One region of the Alkalicoccus luteus genome, then DNA from elsewhere that is predicted to be linked to it. Evidence: riboswitches for the same ligand, from Rfam matches in the RefSeq annotation. Region 1 holds a riboswitch; each other region holds the start of a gene.
What was found. A riboswitch is a leader RNA that binds a small molecule or an ion and turns the genes downstream of it on or off. The one in region 1 is predicted to bind thiamine pyrophosphate.
Positions count from the first base shown of each region.

Region 2: linked by a shared signal. The riboswitch ahead of thiT (energy-coupled thiamine transporter ThiT) and the one ahead of tenA (thiaminase II) in region 1 are both predicted to bind thiamine pyrophosphate.
Region 3: linked by a shared signal. The riboswitch ahead of ACSZLD_RS12470 (YkoF family thiamine/hydroxymethylpyrimidine-binding protein) and the one ahead of tenA (thiaminase II) in region 1 are both predicted to bind thiamine pyrophosphate.

Region 1 covers NZ_JBPZEY010000009.1:108,172-112,567, forward strand. Annotated here, with positions in the region: gene ACSZLD_RS12965 (bile acid:sodium symporter family protein) at 435-1,400, opposite strand; gene ACSZLD_RS12970 (hypothetical protein) at 1,579-1,764, shown strand; gene tenA (thiaminase II) at 1,815-2,510, opposite strand; TPP riboswitch at 2,646-2,745, opposite strand; gene ACSZLD_RS12980 (hypothetical protein) at 2,794-3,579, opposite strand; gene ACSZLD_RS12985 (ABC transporter ATP-binding protein) at 3,579-4,274, opposite strand; gene ACSZLD_RS12990 (GntR family transcriptional regulator) at 4,271-4,396, opposite strand, start outside.
Region 2 covers NZ_JBPZEY010000002.1:96,039-100,434, reverse strand. Annotated here, with positions in the region: gene ACSZLD_RS02720 (DAK2 domain-containing protein) at 1-363, opposite strand, end outside; gene ACSZLD_RS02715 (Asp23/Gls24 family envelope stress response protein) at 386-745, opposite strand; gene rpmB (50S ribosomal protein L28) at 980-1,168, shown strand; gene ACSZLD_RS02705 (thiamine diphosphokinase) at 1,258-1,890, opposite strand; gene thiT (energy-coupled thiamine transporter ThiT) at 1,887-2,438, opposite strand; TPP riboswitch at 2,513-2,617, opposite strand; gene rpe (ribulose-phosphate 3-epimerase) at 2,640-3,278, opposite strand; gene rsgA (ribosome small subunit-dependent GTPase A) at 3,281-4,153, opposite strand; gene pknB (Stk1 family PASTA domain-containing Ser/Thr kinase) at 4,174-4,396, opposite strand, start outside.
Region 3 covers NZ_JBPZEY010000009.1:1,732-6,127, forward strand. Annotated here, with positions in the region: gene ACSZLD_RS12460 (ABC transporter ATP-binding protein) at 1-784, opposite strand, end outside; gene ACSZLD_RS12465 (ECF transporter S component) at 759-1,364, opposite strand; gene ACSZLD_RS12470 (YkoF family thiamine/hydroxymethylpyrimidine-binding protein) at 1,367-1,981, opposite strand; TPP riboswitch at 2,157-2,259, opposite strand; gene ACSZLD_RS12475 (N-formylglutamate amidohydrolase) at 2,399-3,235, opposite strand; gene ACSZLD_RS12480 (M20/M25/M40 family metallo-hydrolase) at 3,232-4,396, opposite strand, start outside.

The DNA.
Region 1 (4,396 bases):
TGGAACAGTCGTATCTACCGATCGGAACGTTTTTCTCCAACAAACAAATCCATTTTCCCTTCGTGTCCGGCGGGGACGTGGAAGCCGCGCAGCCTGAAGATTCCGTGCCGCTCAGATCTGCGAGCGGCATCCACGCAAGAGCGGAGCCGGACTGGGCCTTGAAGGCTTCTTGTAAGAAGCCTGTGTCCGAGTGAAGCCGTGCCTTTCTTCCCTTCATACGGGATCACCCTGAGAAATAGCTGAAGGCCAGCCCACGGCAGGCTCGGTTAACAGAGGGGAAAGTCAACCAAACGAATAAATAATTAAGTTGAGACTTTTTCAACAGCCTGAAAACAAGGAAGGACATTATTCATATGTCACTTTTGCCTATCGGTCCTGCTGTTAGCTTTTCATTTTCAAGCCGCCCGCTGTTTTGCATGGTCAACACCGAAAAGCTATGACACGCGAGATTGTTGATTCAATGACTTCGGGTCCGGCTGCTTTCCACGGCTCCAATACGATACGAGTGCCGGGCCGGAGATGTTATGCCATACGGAAAAGATTGCACTAGGAAGTGCTGCAAGCGGACTGAAATGAGCCGTTGCGAGCGCTGCGCCTAAGCCGGAGTTTTGCATGCCTGTTTCAATGGAAACCGCCCTGCGCTTGGTTTCGTCAAGTCCGGCCCATTTAGCAGCCAGGTAGCCGAGGGCCAGTCCAGCCCCGTTATGCAAAATCACGGCTGCAAAAACGGCCGCTCCGGAAGTCACGATGTTTTCAGCATTAGCTGCGACAACACCTGAAACGATCAACATAATGGCGCCGACCGAAACCAACGGCAGTGCCGCCTGGCCTCTCTCGACAGCAGCCGGAAGAAATCTTGCTGCTAAAATCCCGAGTGCTATCGGAATCAAAATGACCTCCACAATCGACATGAACATATCACCTGCTCCGACCGGAAGCCATTGATTCGCAAGGAGAAAGACGATCAGCGGAGTAAACAGCGGTGCCAGCATCGTCGACACACTGGTCATCGCGACTGATACCGGTACATCTCCTTTTGAAAGATAAACCATCACGTTCGACGCTGTCCCGCCTGGACATGCTCCGACCAGCACCAGTCCTGCCGCAAGTTCAGGCGGCAAATTGAGCAGATAGGCAATGCCAAAGGCTGTCAGCGGCATGATCAGAAACTGTGCCAGCAGACCGATCGCAACCGGCATTGGCTGCTTGGCTACTACTTTAAAATCGGCAAGCTTCATCGTCGTTCCCATACCGAACATGACGATCCCCAGCAGAATAGTAATGTACGCACCGACCCAGGTAAACGTTGCCGGTGACAAATACGCAATAAATGCTACGACAAGAACGATCAGAGCAAAGTAGCGGCTGACTAATGCTCCGATTTGCTGAACAGCTTTCATGGATAAAAACTCCTTCTAACAATAAAATGTACCACGAAAAAAGAAAACAGCAGCCGCTTGGGCGCTGTTTTCAAACTCGCGTAAGTATTCTCACAGTGTAAATAATTCTGACAATATCCGCAATACCTTTTTCCATATTTCTGCTGTGATATGCTGGAGTGAGAAAGGGAGGCTTATCATGAACCTTGTGAAACCGCTGCTCTGGATCAATTTAATTGGCAGTCTCGCTGCTCTGATCGTTTACGCCGTGACAGCTGACCGCTTCAACTACCGAGATGATTTTCTTATTCTCGTCGGTCTTTTTGCCGGCGTAAGCGCTCTTGGTCTGCTGCTGAGCCGAAACCTGCCAAATGAAAAGCAATAATGAGCAAGGCACTGAATAAGAATCGTTTTTTCAGTGCCCTGTTCTGTCGTTTACAATGACGAGATGCTGCTTTGCAGTCGGACCGGCCATTCTTCCTGCTCATACGCCATCGTCCAGAATTGATGCTCAAGCTGGCTGCTTTTTAAAAAATGGGAGAGCATCAGCTCTTTTTCACGTTCTCCTGCCTGCTCCGCGCAGGCATCGATCTTCGCCATGAACGTTTCTGTGATCGTGCCGACTTCATCGTTTCCGTAAAAGCTGATCCAGTCGTAGAATGGGTGCTGCTTATCCGGATTAACCTCTGACTTCAGCTTGCGGCCGATTTCCCAGTATGTCCATGGACATGGAGCGAGCGCAGCAAGTGTTTCCCCAAGGCTGCCGTTAATGGACGCTTCCATCATATGGCGCGTATAGTGATGAGCCGTCGGTGCAAGCGGCGCTTTCTGTAAATCTTCATAGCGGACGCCTGCGACTTCACAGAAGTTATTGTGCGGATGAATTTCCTCATTCAGAACGAAGCCGATCTGCTCCTGAAAAAACGTCATATCCTCTCTGGTTGTGCATTTGGAAACGGCGAGACCATAGATCCGGCAGAAGGTGGTCAAGTATTCATAATCCTGCATGACGTAGTGGATCAGTGCCTGCTTTGGCACATTCCCCTCCCCGATTCCTTTTACAAACGGGTGCTCAAAAATCGCATTGAAAATAGGGTCTGCTTCCTGTCTCAGCTTTTCTGAAAATCGCATTGTGTAGGCCCTCCTGATTATTCCGGCGTACCGGATGATTTGGACGAACACCCACTCTCCGGACACGAAAAAAGTGCTTCTCAGTCCGGAGAAAGAGAAGCACCTGAAAGCGTAAACGGTCTTCACGCGACCATTTCAGACACATTCCCACTTTCCTCCGCTGGTATCAACCAGATCAGGTTCAAAGGGTCCGGCGTAAGCCGTCTCAGCCTTTTGGGCTCCCCTAGTGGATATTCTGTTTTCACTGTATCAAAATTCCCAGCTGTTTACAACTGTTTCCTGGTTAGGCCTGAACAAAGCGGTCCATCAGCCACGAAAACAGGGCAATAACGGCAGTAATCGCAAGCAGTTCGAACGCAATTTCTCCAGCGAATAAATAAATGCCTTCTTCTACTTCCAGCTGAAAAGTCGCACTTCCCACAACAGCCTCTTGAAGCTGCGCCTCCGCATCAAACAGCTGTCCGTGCCGAAACATCGCTTCATAGACCGGCATCTGCGTAAATCGCATAATTGCATACACAAACACACCCCAGACGGCGATACCGACTGCCCAGCCAAACGGCTTGATGATTCGCATCATCAAAATGGTAAACACCGCTCCTAATCCAAGCGTAATCCCAACTGACATCAGCAGGCCGAGGAGCAGCGGATACAGTGCCCGCAACGCATCAGAGATTACGGCAATCCCGTTCTCTTCCACTTGCTGCGCATGTTCGCCAAAGAGACTGAGTGTCCAAAAACCGACGGCCGTCAGCAGCACTACCGAGATCAGAAACTGTGTGAATCCTACCGCGAGCTTCGAGGTGACGAGCTTCCAGCCGGATGCCGGGATATTCAGCCACGTCCACTGCGTTTTTCCTTTCCATTCTCCATGGAATGAGAGTGCCCAGACGAGAAACAGGAACACCGTATGAATTCCAACGCTTAAAAATCCAAGTAAAATACTGTAGCCGGATCCGGTAAAGGCAAAGTAAATCATCGCGGCATATGCGAGCAGAAGAATGCCCATGATGACGGCGAATCGCGGGATACTTTCCTGCCATTCCTTTTTCCATAGCGATAACCACATTAGACCGTCACCTCCCGCAGAACGTCTATCAGTGATTTCCGTTTCTCTTCTTTCAGGTCCTCGACGTTCCGGTCGACAACGATTCGGCCTTCGTGCACGATCAGTACATGATCGAGAAACGGTTCAAGCTCTTTTACTTCGTGGCTTGTGATCAGGCAGAGCTGGCGGTCGACGTCCAGATGCGTCACGATCAGCTTGAGAATGTCTTCCCGCACTAGCGGGTCCATCCCGGAGAGTGGTTCATCCAGACAGAGCACAGGTGTTTTCCTTGCCATCGTTACCGCGAGCTTTACCCGCGCTTTGTTTCCGCGCGAAAGCTCTTTGACTTTATCAGACTCATGCAGCTTCATTTCCTTCAGCAGCGTCATGGCAAGCTCTTGGTCAAAGTCGGGATACACTCCTGCTGCAAATGAGACGGTGCCTTTAATCGTCATGTAATCGTAAAGCGAATCCTCCTCCGAGAGGTAAGCGGCAACCGCGCCGCTTTTTCGACCTGCTTGTTCACCATTCAGCTCGACTGATCCGCTGCTGGGACGGATCAATCCGCAAATCAGCTTTAAAAGCGTTGATTTGCCGCTCCCGTTCGGTCCGATGATACCGGTGATGCCGGCTTTCGGCAACTGAATTTCCAATTGGCTGAGCGCTTCTTTTCTTCCGTATTTTTTCGTCAGCTTGTGCAGATTCACCTCTGTCATGACGAACCTCCCTTTTCATCCCACGCATGCTGAAGCAGTCCGATTGCAGTATCTTTGTCGATGCCGAGCTGCTCCATACTATATTTAAACCGGTCTGCCTGTACGGCAGCCTGACTGCGGCG
Region 2 (4,396 bases), on a different contig from region 1:
GGCCGTTTCCACGCCCTTATCAAATGCGTCAGCAAGATCCTTAGGAGCCAGTGTTTCTTTCTTTTCGACCGCTTTTGAAAAGCCTCTGAAAAGCTGGGACAGAATAACGCCCGAGTTCCCTCTCGCCCCCATAAGGAGGCCTTTTGCAAAGCTGGCTGCGACGCTTCCCGCATGGTTCTGATCGTTGTTCTTCACTTCCTGAATTCCGGATGTGATGGTTAGATTCATATTCGTCCCTGTATCGCCGTCCGGAACAGGGAATACGTTTAGTGCGTCAATCCGCTGCGAATTGGCAGACAGATTGGCGGCACCCTCCTGCATCATGGCAGCAAGTTTTTTTCCGTTAATTGTATTCATTGCCACGTATGTTCCTCCTGACATAAAACTAATTCGTAACTCTGACTCCGGAAACAAAAATATTGACCGAACTAACTTTCAACCCGAGCATCTGGCTCAGCTGGTATTTTACTTTTTGCTGAACATTATGCGCTACTTCGGAAATTTTCGTTCCATAGCTGACGATAATATACATATCAATGTGGATCTGTTCGCCTTCTTCCCGGATGACAACACCTCTCGCCAGATTTTCTTTACCAAGAAGATCCGTAATGCCATCTTTCAGCTGCTTCTGGGAAGCCATTCCGACAATGCCGTAGCAGTCCACTGCCGCACCGCCTGCGATAACAGCGACAACTTCTCTTGAAACATCAATATTTCCGTATTTCGTATTCATTTCAATCGTCATAGAAGGTAGTCCTCCTCAATGGGGGTATTTGGCTTTTCAGCTATCGTCATTTTACTATACGCATGACAGCTTGCATAGTTCGTGCACCCGTCTAAGAGAATAGCACAAAAGCTCCAAAAATGCGATATCATCTGTCAAGGTTCATTACTTGAAATTACTGCTTGAATTAAAAAATGTACAATGCTACAATATTCAGGTATGATCGATGCTAGTGAAATGAAGGAGGGAATGCATATGTCACGCAGATGTGTTATTACCGGCCGAGGGCCGTCTACAGGCAATAAACGATCCCACGCATTGAACGCTACAAAGCGTCGCTGGGGTGCTAACGTGCAAAAAGTCCGCATCATGGTGGACGGCAAGCCAAAGCGCGTTTACGTATCCGCCCGCGCTCTAAAATCAGGCAAAGTACAGCGCGTATAATCGCTAAAAAAAGCTTCCGCCCCGAAATGGGACGGAAGCTTTTTTCATTTGTCCAGCTCATGCTTGAACGGAAAAATTGACTGCCGGCTTCATGCATCGCCTGATTCGATGAAGTAAAGAAGCCCGTCGTTAAACGACACCTTCGCTTCACGGTGCGTCCATTCATTGCTGACGCTGAGCGATCGATGCCGATAAAGCGTAGCCTGTTGGAGCGGATACAGCAGCCCTGACGTCGTTACACCCGTTACGTTTTGCCCAAGCGGGATCAGCGATACATACTTATGGCCGCGTGTTCGAAGCTGATGCGTGCCCGGACGAAGGAGCTGCACCGAGTAGTGCTCTTCCTCGATTACGGTTTGCTCTGGCGAGGCTTCCAGCAAAAACAAGGCAGACAGTGTATGATCCAATCTTCCTCCGCCCGCTCCGGTTATAATCAGCGGCATTCCCTCTGCTCGCTGCAGCGCAAGCTCCAGATCTGTCCAGTTTTTCGCTGGAGGATGACCCTCGATCTGTTCAGCCAGTTCTGCAATCTGCATCTTTTGTTCGGGCGTCACACTGTCAAAGTCTCCAACAGCTCGTACCATGCGGATGCCGCAGGCAGCTGCACACGCTGCCCCTCGGTCAACTCCAATAACATCAGCTTCCGGATAAAAACGAACCAGCCGGGACAGATGCCTTTCGGTCAGCTCAGGGCTGCCCCCGGCAATGATAACAGGATTCATACTGATCTTCCCTCAGGCTGCAAAATTCTGCCGCCTTTTTTTAATAAAAAGATGGTCACGATCAAAATTAAAAGAAGAGATGGCCCTAAATACCCTAAATTATAGAGAAACGAATACAAGGCGACCGGGGTACCTTCAGGAGCAAACTCTCCAAACCAGATAACACCTGCACTAAAATGAGCAGCAAATCGGAGAGCCACTGCAAGAGCAATTCCAGCAATCACTGCCCCAATCACTCTCCTCCCTCCAAACCAGGCACTGAAAAAGGCAGCCGTACCAACAAGTCCAAAAGCTACAGGATACTCCAGGATCGCCTGAGACCAATGGACGACATAAGGTCCAGTCATTAAGTTCAGCAGTCCGAACACAATGCCACACGCGATTCCTGCAGCCGGACCTCTTCGGAACGACAACAGAATTATTGGCAGCATAGCTAGGTTCACAGATCCTCCAAACGGCATCGTAAATAGTGTAATAAAGCTTAAAATCAGCGCTAGCGCAGCCATAAAAGCTGTTTCAATCATTATAACTATTTTAGTTGAACGCACGTGCGTCACCCTTTCTTTTTTGCAGCGCAGAAAGGCCGCATCCTCAGGATACGGCCAACTCAGAAGCATCTGGCTTCTGATCGATCCCACATCCCTGCGCAAGCATTAACTTACAGGTTCACTGGGTCGGTGCTGCTCTGCACCCTCTCAGCCGTTACAAGGCTCCCCATGCGTTTTTATCATTCAGTTAAACTAATCCGTTCAGGAACGAAGGGATTTCATCGCTTGTTTTCTGTCCGACGCTTGAAAAAATGCAGACCCTGCTACTAATACATCTGCACCTGCTTCCCGGCAAAGCTTTGCAGTATCTGCGTTGACCCCTCCGTCTACCTCTATTTCCATAGCCGCTGGTTTTATCTCACTTGCTCGCTTCATTTTATCCAGCACAGATGGTATGAAAGTCTGACCTCCAAAGCCTGGATTCACGGTCATCAACAGCAGAAGATCGAGCTCGTCCATGACTTCCTCTACCATACTCAACGGACTGCCTGGATTTAAAACAGCGCCCGCTTTTACCCCTCGTCCCTTAATTTGCTGAATCGTCCGGTGTAAATGTGGACATGCTTCAGCATGCACGCTGATAATATCCGCCCCCGCGTCAGCAAAAGCATCAACGTACCTTTCCGGGTTTTCAATCATCAAATGCACATCAAGCGGCAGACTCGTATGCGGACGAACCGCTTCAACGATCAGCGGTCCAATCGTAATATTCGGAACGAAACGGCCGTCCATTACATCAATATGAATGTAGTCGGCTCCTGCTGCTTCGGCTTCCTTTATTTCGGACCCAAGCGCAGCAAAGTCTGCAGCCAGAATCGATGGCGCAATCTTCTCAGTCATTGTCAGTACCTCCGTTTTCTATTGGCTATTTCTTCATAAAACTGCTGATAACTATGATAGCGGAAAGCTGCAATGTCTCCCGTATCAACAGCCTGCTTTACCGCACACCCGGGTTCATTTAAATGGGTGCATCCTCTGAACTTGCAGTCATTGATCCGTGCTGCCATTTCTGGATACATGGCACTTAGCGTCTCCGTTTCGACATGGCGGAAATCAAGTGAACTGAACCCGGGTGTATCGGCAACAAATCCCTGATTGGGCATATGAATCAGTTCAACATGACGAGTCGTATGCTTGCCGCGGTTCAGACTCTTTGAAATAGCTGCAGTTTCCAGATTCAATTCTGGTTTAAGCGCGTTAAGAATGGATGATTTTCCAACCCCTGACTGCCCGGCAAAAACGGAAAGCCGTCCTGACAGAACTGGCAGCAGCTCCTCTACCTGGCCGGAAAGTTCAGAGGACGTGATAATAACACGGTAGCCGGCCTGCTCGTATGCAGGCAGATAAGGCTCTGCTTTATCCAACCCAAGATCTGCTTTTGAGACGCAGATAACTGACTCCAGCTCTGCTGCTTCGGTATGGACCAGAAACTTATCAAGCAGCAGCGGGCTAAAATCAGGCTCTTTAGCTGAAAAAACGAGAATAGCCTGATCAATATTTGCGATTGGAGGCCTGAACAGTTCACTCGTTCGTGCCTCGACCGCTAGAATATATCCATCAGTCGGGTTTTCTGCTTCAAATTCAACCATATCTCCTACGAGCGGCGTAATGTTTTTCTTGCGAAAGTTTCCTCGTGCGCGGCATTGTATCGTTTGTCCCTCCGACTCTACGTAATAAAATCCGCTGAGCGCTTTAATAATACGTCCTTTTGCCATAGTCACCTCACAAATCGATTTTATTCATCCGGACTGTAGGACTGCACTTCCTCATACGAATATTCATATGGCGAAGCATCAAACTCTTCCCCATTCACATACAGGATCAAGTATCCGGTGGAGCCTTCTTCAACGGTCATGGGAACGTCAAATTCAGTGGAGGCCGTTATCTCTTCGTTAATAACTTCAACAGGCGTCTCGTTCTCATCATCAATCACCTGAATCTCAATCTGATAGGATCGT
Region 3 (4,396 bases), 110 kb from region 1:
GAAGCGGATCGTATCGGAAAGGCAGATGAATGCCTTCGCGTTTAAGCAGGCTTCGTTTCGTTTGATAGATAGTATCCGGACTCCCGTCCAGCATGACGCTGCCGGCTGCAAGAAACACGGCCCGGTCTAGAAGGGACAGCCAGCGGTCAGCCTGATGCTCGATAATCAACACCGTACAGCCGCGTGATCGGCGGATTCGGCCGATCAGCTCTACCAGCTCTTCTCCTGAAGCTGGATCAAGATTGGCCGCCGGTTCATCGACGATCAGCACCTCCGGATCAAGAAGCAGCACGGAAGCAAGCGCAATCTTCTGCTTCTGGCCGCCGGACAGCTCATGAATAGCCCGGTGGCGAAAGTCGGTCATGTCTGTTTCTCTCAGCACATGATCGATTCGTTCGTCCATTACGTCTCGTGGAGCGGCAATATTTTCGAGCACAAACGCCAGCTCGTCTTCCACACTGATCATACAGAACTGACTCTCCGGGTCCTGAAACAAGACGCCGATGTGCTGTGCTGCTTCCCCTTTCCTATAGCTGGAAAGCGGTCGTCCATGCAGCCGGACCTCGCCGCGCATCGTTCCTTCCACCGCTTCTGGATAGAGTCCGTTCATGATCAGAGCGAGCGTGCTTTTCCCGCTCCCGCTCGCGCCTCCGATCAGGCAGCATTCGCCTGCCTGAAATTGAAGACTGATATCGTGAAGAAGCGGAGCTTCTTCTTCATAGGCAAAGCTGACGCGCTTCAGCTCTATGACAGGAGGTTTAGGATGCTTTTCGAATCCGTCCATGCTGTTTCACCTTCCCTAATGCATAGCCTCTGAGCACCCCCGTCTTGGCGAGCTGATCGCTGATCCATTTTCCGAGTACGCCGGCGAGCAGCGCACCGCTTGCCAATCTGACGAGCAGCGTTGCAATAATCAAGCCTGCCGGAAGTGCAGCCAGGCCGGACTGGAACCAGCCCCAGGCGTAGCTGAACAGCGCAGCGGACATCCCCGCTGCAATAAGCACCCAGAGGGAATAATTTTTCCATTTTGTCGCTGCAAACGCAGCTTCGGCACCGAGCCCCTGAATCGCCGCAGAAATGATCAACTGTGGGCCTGCCGGGCTCCCGACCAGCACCTGTACCGTGCCTGCTATCAGCTCCGACCAGAACGCAGCGCCCTTTTTCCGGATGATGTAGGCCGCTACAATGGAAACGATAAACCAAATTCCAAAAATCAGCTCATAGCCGAACGGCGCGAGGCCGAACGGCATGAGTGCATTTCGCAGACCTTGACCGAAGAAGTAAAAGCCGAGATAAATAAAGGCAAATACGACGCCGAGAATGGACATCAGGACAATTTCTTTCAGCTTCCAGTCTCTAAGCAGCATCAGCCGTTCCTCTCATTGTCTTTTTTCGACGGGCTGTTCGCAGATACTGTGGCGGTCATCGTTACGTGTCCGTGCGAGCTCGACTGCGCTGTATCAACAAATATTTCTTCAAGTGTCCCGAACACCTCATTCGCTGATCCATCGAGCCGTGACGCATAATGAACGCCTTTCGTAAACGTACCGTGCTCTTTTGCCGTTTCAACCTGGTCGGCAATGACTTGCATATACTCCGGGTTGTTCATTGGATATAGGGCGAAATGGGTCGCTGCTTCTACGTTTGTGTCGGCCGATGCTTCTTTATTCAAGCGCACGCCGTCTTCTGACATATACGTGTCGCCCTCACTGTCTCCAGGACAGCCGATCGAAAACGTACCGTTAAACACCGTGTGCGTGCCGTTTTTTGCCGCTTGTACGAATACAGCTTCAGCGACATCAAAAACGTGCTCACTCCTGCCGCGGACACAGGTCGTAATATCATCTGTCTGCATCCATACTTTCGACGTATCAACCTCTTGCAAAGCGGATTTGATAATGTCCGCAAACTGATCGGACATCGGATATACCGCAAAGCGCACTCCTACAATTCTGCTTGTTCCACAACTGACCTGACTCATTGAAACATTCCTCCAGCCGGCGGCGAACGCCAGATTATTTTACGATTCGAACGAAAAAAAGACAGTCCCCCCGCGGGACTGTCTTACATGCTGAAAATTCATTTATTCTGACAGGCGGCACCGAAAAAAAAGAGCATCTTCATGATCAGTCTCAGAAGATGCAGGTAACCGGCAAAGAAAGCCGCCTGCACTTCCCCACGCTGGTATTATCCAGTTCGGGTTCAAAGGGTTAACGGGAAGACCCGTCTCTCAGCATTGCAGCACCCCCAGTGCGTTCCGTATCGAATTGTAGTTTCATTGTACCCTTTCAAGCGGTACTCTGTAAAGCCCGCTGCCGAAAAGCACCTCTTCCCTGCGAACAAACCCGGCCCTTGCAGCAAAGCGAGAGCCTGCTGCAGGCTCCTATTGTCTGATCGTTTAGGAAGCAGGTTCTTCCCCCGCCTCAGGCTGCGCAGGTGCTGCCACTCGCTCCAGTACAAGGAGCAGTTTGTCACGAAGCTTCGTCAGCCGCTCCAGATCAGCAGCGGACGGGACGGGACCCGCTGCAGCCGGCAGGTACAGGCGCCTGTTCAGCTCAAGCTGTATCCACGGAATATCTGTCCGCGGTCCGTGCAGCTGCGTAATGTACCCGCCTCTGAACGGGGCGTTTACAAGCACAAGCGGGATTCCTTCTACCATTTCATCTGCAAACTCCCGTTCCAGCTCCTGCTTAAACAGCTGCATGAATTCCGGCGGCGCCGTGATCGTCTCTGTCTCTCTGCCTCCGCCTGCACTGCCGCGGTTGCTGATGCACATTAACGGACGCTGTTCCCACGTATTGCCGTCCTTAGCCGGTCCAATGTCCAGCATCGTATGGCAATCCACTGCAAAACGCAGCCCTTCTTCACTAGATGCATGCATCAGCTTTTGATGATACGGAGCATGTACGGCTTCAATCAGACTATTCGTTTCCTCGTCGCTCAACGGTTCGCTCCACACCTGCTGGCCGTCGACAGTGAGCGTTTTGACAATTCCGTCCGGATTTGCTGGAGGACGGTCCGTCGGATCCCTGTTCAGGTCAATGACGACCCTGGCAGTATCAGCTGCCATAAACGTCTGCACGCTGCCGCGGAAATCAAACAGCTCCTGCGTCCACGTGTCGCCGTCACGAGCAACGTCCGCCTCGGACAGCAGCAGTCTTTCTTTTAAATGGTCCGGAATATGCGATCCCCCGTGAGGGACTGAAATCAAAATCGGAAGGAGAGCTTGCTTCATGTAGATTCCTCCTGCAGGTAAAGTGCTAACAGGACTGCCCGCTGTACAAGTTCACTTCGATGCATCGCCTCATCCGGCGTATACAGCCTTCTGCTTGCCGGTGAAAATCCGCAAATACACGGAATATTCTCCGGTACGACTCCGGACGCTGTCGCCAGCAAGCTTGATTCTGTTCCAAAAGGCAGCTGATAGGCCTTTGCCCAGTGCTCCAGCCGCTCCAACATCGGGTGACTCTTTTGCCGTCTCAGCGGCGGCCGGGCTGTGATTTGTTCAATGTACGTTTTCATTCCCGTACGACCTGGTCTGAACAGCTTTTTCATTTGTTCTTCTGCTTCTTCTGCCAGCTTATCGTCCAAATAAGTAACGGCAATCGTTGCTGTGACGCGATGCGGCATGAGGACGCTGTACCGTTCGGATTGAATATCCTGGACGGAGACAGCGATCTTTTTTCGGCGGCTGCTTAACTCACGCAGACTCGCTGTCTGATCCAGAAACCACGTAAGCACGTCAAGCGGCTGGCTTTTTCTGCCGATGCGCTCCGGGTCTCCCTCCGCAATGATGTGATAGTCACGTGAACCGCGGCGCTGATCGACGACTTTTCCTTCCACAAAGCCCGGCTGCAGCACGATAACATCCTCAGCCTCTGCCGCTGCTTTTTCGAGCATCGCAGAGGAATAGCGCATCCCGCGTCCTTCATCAGCATAAAAGAAAATACCCGTTTTCGTGCCCGCAAGCTTTTTCTCATCCTTCAGTGCCTTCAAGGCTGCAAGAGCTGTTGTAATTCCCGCGCGGCTGGAGGCGACCCCTTCGCCATAAATCCATTCCTGCTCCTTTCGAAACGAGAGCGGATAACCGGTTCGCTTCCCCGGCACATCGATCGGAACCACGAGAAGCGTTCCTCCTTTAAGACCTGCCTTCGTTTCCCACGTCCATGCCGACCTGCCGTTAGTCAGTTCGGGAACTTCCTTCAGCGACAGCTTTGCAAGCCGTTCCTCAAGCCGTTTCCGTACGCTGCTTAAGCCGACTGCATCCTCTGTTCTCGAGGAAAGATTCGTCCAGCTTTTCAGCTCTTCTTCCAGCCTGCCGCGCGTAGTGGTAAGCCGCTTAAACAATTTATCCGCAGTCGTCTTCATTTCATGTGATTCCTGATCAAAGAAATCC